2 regions of the Variovorax sp. 10N420 genome follow, and region 2 is predicted to be linked to the other one. Evidence: riboswitches for the same ligand, from Rfam matches in the RefSeq annotation. Region 2 holds a riboswitch; the other holds the start of a gene.

Region 1 (3,401 bases), on a different contig from region 2:
TTGCTCGCGCCGCAGGCGTGGGCCCAGGTGGGTGTACCGGGGGCCGTATTGAGGAAAAGATTGGGTACTCGCGTCTTGCCGATCATCGGCAGGCGGTTTCTGCTTACCGCGTGCATCGCCGTGTCGAGCGATGCCTCATCGGTTTTCGCCATTCCGGGAAACAGAATGTCGATGCGGCCCAGCATTGCTCGGAAGCGGTCCGAATCGGGCTCGCTCTCTTCGTCATCGCGTACACGCACCGTGGAGGAGACCCGGAGATACACACCGTTTGCGCTTTCGAGCCGTCTGATGCGCAGCTTGCCCTGGCGATCGTGCAGTGCGATGTGCGGTGCACGCGCCGCGTCCTTGACCGGCACCGTCGCGATGTACTCACGCACGAAGTTCAGCGGCATGGCGATACCGAGCTCTTCAGCATGCGGGACGCTCGATGCGCCCAAGGCGAGCACATAGGATTGCGCGCGCAGGGCTACCGGTTGTCCTTGCGCATCGAGCAGGTCCACGTGACTGATCCGGCCATCGCGGATTTTCAGCGAAACGACCGTGTGCTTCATCATGAATCGCACGCCGGCCGCGCGGCACAGGAAGACGATGCTGGCTGCGAACTGGGCTGGATCGCGTGCCGGGTCTTCGGGCGAGAACGTTGCTCCGGCGAGCGCGGCGCCAACGGCATGCAGTGCGGGCTCGAAGGCCATCGCTTCCTCGGGCGAGAGCAGGCGCTCCTCGCAGCCGAGTTCGGACCAATGGGGTGCCCGCGCCACGCGCGCTCGAAAAGCTTCGGCGTCGGTAAAGAACTTCATCAGCCCGTTCGAGCGCGGCCGCTGAGGCATGCCAGCCTCGTCATGAAGCGCCCGTGCGGTGTTGCGGCTGTAGGCTGCCAGGCGCACCAGTTGATCGAGCGGATCGCGTTGAGGCGGCGCACCGATGGCGCGGTCGAGCAGTTCGGAGAGGCGGCGACGCACTTTCCCCCAGAGCCGGGGCCCATTGCCTTTGCTTCGCCGGGCACCGGCCGAAGCCGCACCGCCGCCGTGCAAGGCGATGGCGGGCTCGCCGGGCTCGGCCCTGCCCCGGGCTTTGGCGGCGGGGGTCGCGTGGCGGTCGACGACGATCACCTCGTGACCGAGCTGCTGAAGGTAATAGGCCGTCGTAACGCCGAGCAAACCAGCGCCGAGCACAACCACGCGCATGTCCGAATCCTTTTGGGATGGCATGAACGGCGGGCGTTGGTGCTTACTGTGTCAGCGCCGAAGACCCGTGTTCAGACTGCCGCTCCCCCTGTCTCCTTTACCTGAGAGATTCATCCGATGCGGCATGCAGCGGACTTGCTCCTTCGGTGCACCACATGGCGTGGTGTCTCTCCAGTCGGCGATTGATCAATGTGGGGCAGTCACCGAACCGCGCTTGCGGTTCACCTGAGCGTTCATGGGAGTTTGCGCCGACGGTGGGACGAAAGGGTCCACTTTTCTGCGGGGCGCATCTTATCCAAGAAACCGGTTTCTGTGTGTTCATCCTTTGTTCACGCTCTTCGAAGGCGGGTGAACAGTTCGAACTCCCAATTGCGCATCCCCAAAAGCAATGTGTAGCCCTCGCGTTCCTTGGGCGGCAGCTTCTGGTCGGTCTGATGCTGTTGGGCAAAGTCCTGGGCCACACGCTGCAGACGGTCCAGAAAAGCAGGCGCAAGCGACTTGCTGATGGACCCATGCACCAGCAGCAAGCCTTCGGCGGGGCCGTCGAAGCCGCCCCGGTAGTAGTCGAGCACAACGTTCTCGCGAAAGAAATCCATCACCGGACCGTGGGGACGCCAGCGGAAGGTCTTGGCGAGTTTCAGGCGATAGCGATTCAGGGGCCGCAGTTCGATGATTCCGATGCGGTCGAGTTGCGCGAGATAGCCGATGCATTCGGCTTCGCTGATGCGGTAGGCCGCGACGATCTGCTCGAGGGTCCACTGGCTCAGCACGCAGATGGCGAGCAGCAGCAGCTTCTTGTCCTTCACTACGGCCTTTTCCTGTTCGAGCGTCAATTCCTTCAGCAAGGGTTGAGCGTCCGCGACACGGCGGGCGAGTTCCGCGAAGTCGATCTTGAGAGCCCGGCAAATCGCATCGACTCGCGTGAGCGGCATATCGCCCTTGGCGAGCATCCGCTTCACGCTTGATTCCGCCATGTCCAGCGACCTGGCGAGGTCCGCATACGTCATGTGGGCGCTTTTGAGTTCGTTCTTGAGGGCGACGACCAGATCGACGGTGGTGCTCATGGGTGGCGACAGAAGGGCGAGTGTTGATGTTGATATCGGAACCGGTACTGCCGGGCGATACCGCCGGTGGTGAAAAAGTGCTCCGTATCGATTCTCGATGCCTCCGAAGGGGCCGGCAACCTAGATTGCGCCGATCGAACTTTTCACCGGAGTCCGTCATGCCGCTGTCGTCCTTGGATGTCCTGAGCAATCTGCCATTGGCCCTGATTGGCATCTGGGGCTTGCGTTGGCTCCATTGGCTCGATCGGGCGCACGAAGACGCCCTCGACGCCGCGCCGCTGCCCCAGGCGGCCACTCGCCTTCCTGTGAACGCGCTGGATTGTGCGTGGATGTTCTTCGCGGGGCTGATCTTCACCGCGGCGGCGTCCGCCTTCTATCACGTGCAGCCTGATGCGACGCGGCTCGCGGCGGACCGAGCAGGGATGGCCATCGCGTTGTCGGGTCTCGTCGGCCTTGCGGTTTGCGAGCGGGTGAGCGAGCGCGCCGGATGGCCCGCCGCCTGGCTCACGATGAGCGGCGCCCTGGTGGCGGCGGCCGTCCAATACAGGGCGGGCAATGCCTTGCCCTGGACGCTGGTGCAGTTTGGTGGAATGGCACTGATTTTGGTCCTCTCGCTCGCAAGATCATCGCCTGGCGCCATCGATCTGAAGCTGGGGTGGGTGGTCTTCTTCTATGTCTTGGCCAAGCTGTTCGAGCTGTCGGACGCGTCCATTTACGAGGCCACCCGGCAATTGATCTCGGGCCACGGCCTCAAGCACTTCATGGCTGCATTGGCGGCGCTCCCGGTGTTGCACGCATTGCAGGCGATGGGCCGTCAGACGCTGCGGCACAATCCGGGCGCCGCTGCCGTAACGGCTTGAGGAACTTGCCAACCAGGCTTTGCGAATGACCACAACCGCCAACGCATCATCGTCCCCCACGCCTGATCCGCATGCGCATGCCAACCAGTTCGCGCTTCTGGGTCAGCGGCGCTTTGCGCCATTCTTCTGGACGCAATTCGCTGGAGCGGCCAACGACAACCTCTTCAAGTTTGCTTTCACGGTCATGGTGACCTACCAGCTACAGCTCAGCTGGATGCCCCCCGCCATGGCGGGGCTCGCGATCGGAGCGCTGTTCATCCTGCCTTTCCTGCTCTTCTCGGCGACTTCCGGGC
Region 2 (3,401 bases):
CTCGCTGAGCGGAGGAAAAAGGGGCAGGACGGGTGTCGACATGGGGTAGCTTGAGAAGGTTCTGGTTTCGGCAAGTTGTCAGGGACACCGCAGAACTGGCTTTGCCAGGCTGCTGGTGTCGCTCCCTTGCAGGGGGTGGGCGAGAGCGACACGCAGTGCGCGAAGCCTGGGGGTGCGCATTATTCCGCCGAGAATTTCTCGTACGCGGTGTCGTCGAGCAGGGCTTCGAGCTGTGTCACGTCGCTGACGCGCACCTTGAAGAACCAGCCAGCGTCCATCGGAGCGCTGTTGGCAAGCGACGGGTCGGCGCGCAGCGCTTCGTTGACTTCGGTGATCTCGCCGGAGACCGGCATGAAAACGTCCGCGGCAGCCTTGACCGACTCGACCACGCCCGCCACTTCGCCTTGCGCGAAGGACTTGCCGACCTCGGGCAGGTCGACGAAAACGACGTCGCCCAGCGCGTCCTGCGCGTGAACCGTGATGCCAACCGTGACAAGCGCCGCGTCGGCTTCCTGGCGAACCCACTCGTGATCCTTGGTGTACCTGGTGGTCATGAACTGAAGCTCCTTGAGATGAGAAAGTGGGCTGGAAAAAGCAAAGAAAAAAGGCAAAAAAGAGCGCCGCGTGCGGATCGGCCTCAGCCGCGGAAATAGCGCGCGGGAATGAAAGGCATCGTGCTCACTTCCATCAGGACCGGCTTGCCACGGACGATCGCCTGCATGCGCGTGCCGGGCTCTGAATAGGCCAGAGCGACGTACGCCATGGCGATCGGCCGGTCGACGGTGGGGCCGAGCAATCCGCTGGTCACCTGTCCGATCGCAACGCCTTCGAAGGATTCGAGCAGTGTGCCGTCGCGCACTGGCACTCGATCGATCGCGACCAGGCCGACGCGCTTGCGCTTGAGGGTGTGATGGTCGAGGTGGCCCGCCGTCCCGTCCGCAGCCGTGAGCTGTGCCAGCACCTTGGCCGCACCCGGAAATCCGCCTTCGCGGGCTCCGCCGGTGCGCCGGACCTTCTGCATGGCCCACACCAGCGAGGCTTCGACCGGCGTGGTCGTCTCGTCGATGTCGTTGCCATAGAGGCAGAGTCCGGCTTCCAGCCGCAGGGAGTTGCGCGCTCCCAGGCCGATGGGCTTGACCTCGGGTTGGGCGAGCAGCAGCCGGGCCAGGCGCTCGGCGTTCGCAGCGGCAACGGAGATTTCGAAACCGTCCTCGCCGGTATAGCCGCTGCGAGTGACGAAAGTCGGGATGCCGCCGATTTGCGCTGCGCCGCCGGTCATGAAGACAAACCGTTCGATACCCGGTGAAAGCCACGCCAGTGTTGCGGCAGCCTGCGGTCCTTGAAGGGCGAGCAGCGCGTGGTCCGGCATCGGCGAAACCTGGCAGCGGTGTCCGATTTTGACGGTGATATGCGCGATGTCCGCCTGCTTGCAGGCGCCGTTGACGATCACGAACAGCGAGTTGTGGCCCTCGTTGAAGAACATCAGGTCGTCGAGGATGCCGCCGTCTTCATTCAGCAGCAGCCCGTAGCGCTGCTTTCCAGGTGCGAGACCGATGACGTCGACTGGCATCAGGGTCTCGAACGCGGCCGCGGCCTCGGGGCCTGAAAGCCGCAACTGGCCCATGTGGGAAATGTCGAACAAACCCGCGGCATCGCGCGTGTGCTTGTGTTCGGCCATGAGGCCGGCCGGATACTGCACGGGCATCGAGTAGCCCGCGAAGGGCACCATGCGTGCGCCGAGTTCGACGTGCAGGTCATGAAGCGGAGTCTTCAGAAGGTCGGTCGATGCGGAGGCCAAGGCTCTCTCCAAAAGGGGCAGTCCAGATCCATGACCGAAGCCATGGGCCACCCCTGCTGTCCGCTTTACCTGAGAGATTCACCCCACGATCGGGGCTTGCTCCTTCGGTGGGCGAGGCCGTCGTGCGACGGGTCGCCTCTCTCCAGCAAGGAAACGCCCTGATGCGGGGCGCTTCGCCAGTCCTTTTGCCTGAGCGTTCGGGCCCGTGTTTTGGTGGGACCTGCGCCTTCGGCGGCCCCGGCGCAGCGGGGCTCTCTCCTGACTGCGCCAGTGTAAGGGATCGAAAGCTCGTTCAACGGCGATTTCAGTGCGATCGCCCAGCCGGGCAAGGCTTGTTCCGCCGCGCCTTCAGCCTCTGCGGCGCATCAAGTATTCGATCGATTCGAACAATGCCTCGCTGAGCAATGCCAGCACTGCGGCCGGCACTGCGCCAGCCAGCAGCAGTTCGCGATCGTTGAGCGCCAGCCCCGTCACGATGCGCTCGCCGAAACCTCCGGCGCCAATGAAGGCCGCGATCGTGGCGGTGCCGATGGCGATGGTCGTCGCCGTCCGCACGCCCGCAAGGATCGTGGGCAGTGCGAGCGGCAATTGCACCACTTGCAGCGTCTGCCCGGCGGTCATTCCCAAGGCGGTGCCGGCCTCGCGCAGCCCTGCCGAAACCTCGGCCAAGCCCGTGACTGTGTTTCGCATGATCGGCAACAGCGAATAAAGCGTGAGCGCGATCAGCGCCGGAACGAGGCCGATCGCGCCCACTGCGGAGATCAATATCGCCAGCAGCGCAAGCGAAGGAATCGTCTGCAGCAGCCCCGTGAGCCCGAGCACGAGCGCACGCGTTCGAAGGTGTGGAAACACGAGGATGCCCAATGGCACCGCGATCAGGATGCCCAGCCCCACCGAAACCGCGACCAGCAGCAGGTGCTGGCGCGTGAGCCGGCCGAGGTCCGGGCCGAAGAGCTTGGCGAGGAAACCGCGCGCCGCGGCATCCTTCGGGCGCGCGGCGCCGGCTGCCTGGGTCGTGTTGGCGTTGGCCGGCTGGGCGACGATCTTGCTTTGCGCGAGGAAGTCGCGCGCAATGACATCGAAGCCCACGCCCTGCAATTCGGCACGCGCATTCATCTCGATCATCGCGTGCTCGTCCACCCGGCCTTCCAGCTTCTGCATCGCCGCCCACGCCTGCGGCCAGCGCGTTGGCACGTCGAGGCGGTAGAGCACCACGGCGTCGTAGCGCGGAAAGTAATGGCGGTCGTCTTCGAGCACGCGCAGGCCGAGATGATCGATCTTGGCGTCGGTCGTGTAGATGTCGGTCACGTCGATCTGCTTCGCGGCGATCGCGTCGTAGGCCAGTCCGTGGTCGAGCCCGGTCGGCGTCTGCGTGAAGCCATAGCGAGCGGCCAGCCCTTGCCAGCCGTCGGCGCGTCCGAGGAATTCGTTCGACAGGCCGAGTTTCAGCTCAGGGTGGGCAGCGAGGTCGCCGAGCGTTCGCACGCCCAGCCGCTCGGCATCGGCCGCGCGCATGGCGAGCGCATAGCCGTCGTTGAAGCCGAATGGAATCGCAATGCCAAGTCCCAATGGACGAAGCGCCGCGTTCATGTCCTCCAGCGTC

What was found. Region 2 has a riboswitch for glycine ahead of gcvT (glycine cleavage system aminomethyltransferase GcvT). Riboswitches for the same ligand answer to the same signal wherever they lie in the genome.
Region 1: it holds a riboswitch for glycine, as region 2 does, so the genes downstream of both, AC1DEK_RS10320 (FAD-dependent oxidoreductase) here and gcvT (glycine cleavage system aminomethyltransferase GcvT) in region 2, are expected to answer to the same signal.

What each region holds. Positions count from the first base shown of each region.
Region 1 covers NZ_JBFTIJ010000003.1:471,370-474,770, reverse strand. Annotated here, with positions in the region: gene AC1DEK_RS10320 (FAD-dependent oxidoreductase) at 1-1,184, opposite strand, end outside; glycine riboswitch at 1,263-1,369, opposite strand; gene AC1DEK_RS10315 (helix-turn-helix domain-containing protein) at 1,514-2,248, opposite strand; gene AC1DEK_RS10310 (hypothetical protein) at 2,407-3,108, shown strand; gene AC1DEK_RS10305 (MFS transporter) at 3,134-3,401, shown strand, end outside.
Region 2 covers NZ_JBFTIJ010000007.1:158,403-161,803, reverse strand. Annotated here, with positions in the region: gene gcvP (aminomethyl-transferring glycine dehydrogenase) at 1-42, opposite strand, end outside; gene gcvH (glycine cleavage system protein GcvH) at 180-554, opposite strand; gene gcvT (glycine cleavage system aminomethyltransferase GcvT) at 638-1,798, opposite strand; glycine riboswitch at 1,845-1,954, opposite strand; glycine riboswitch at 1,970-2,069, opposite strand; gene AC1DEK_RS19495 (glycine betaine ABC transporter substrate-binding protein) at 2,147-3,401, opposite strand, start outside.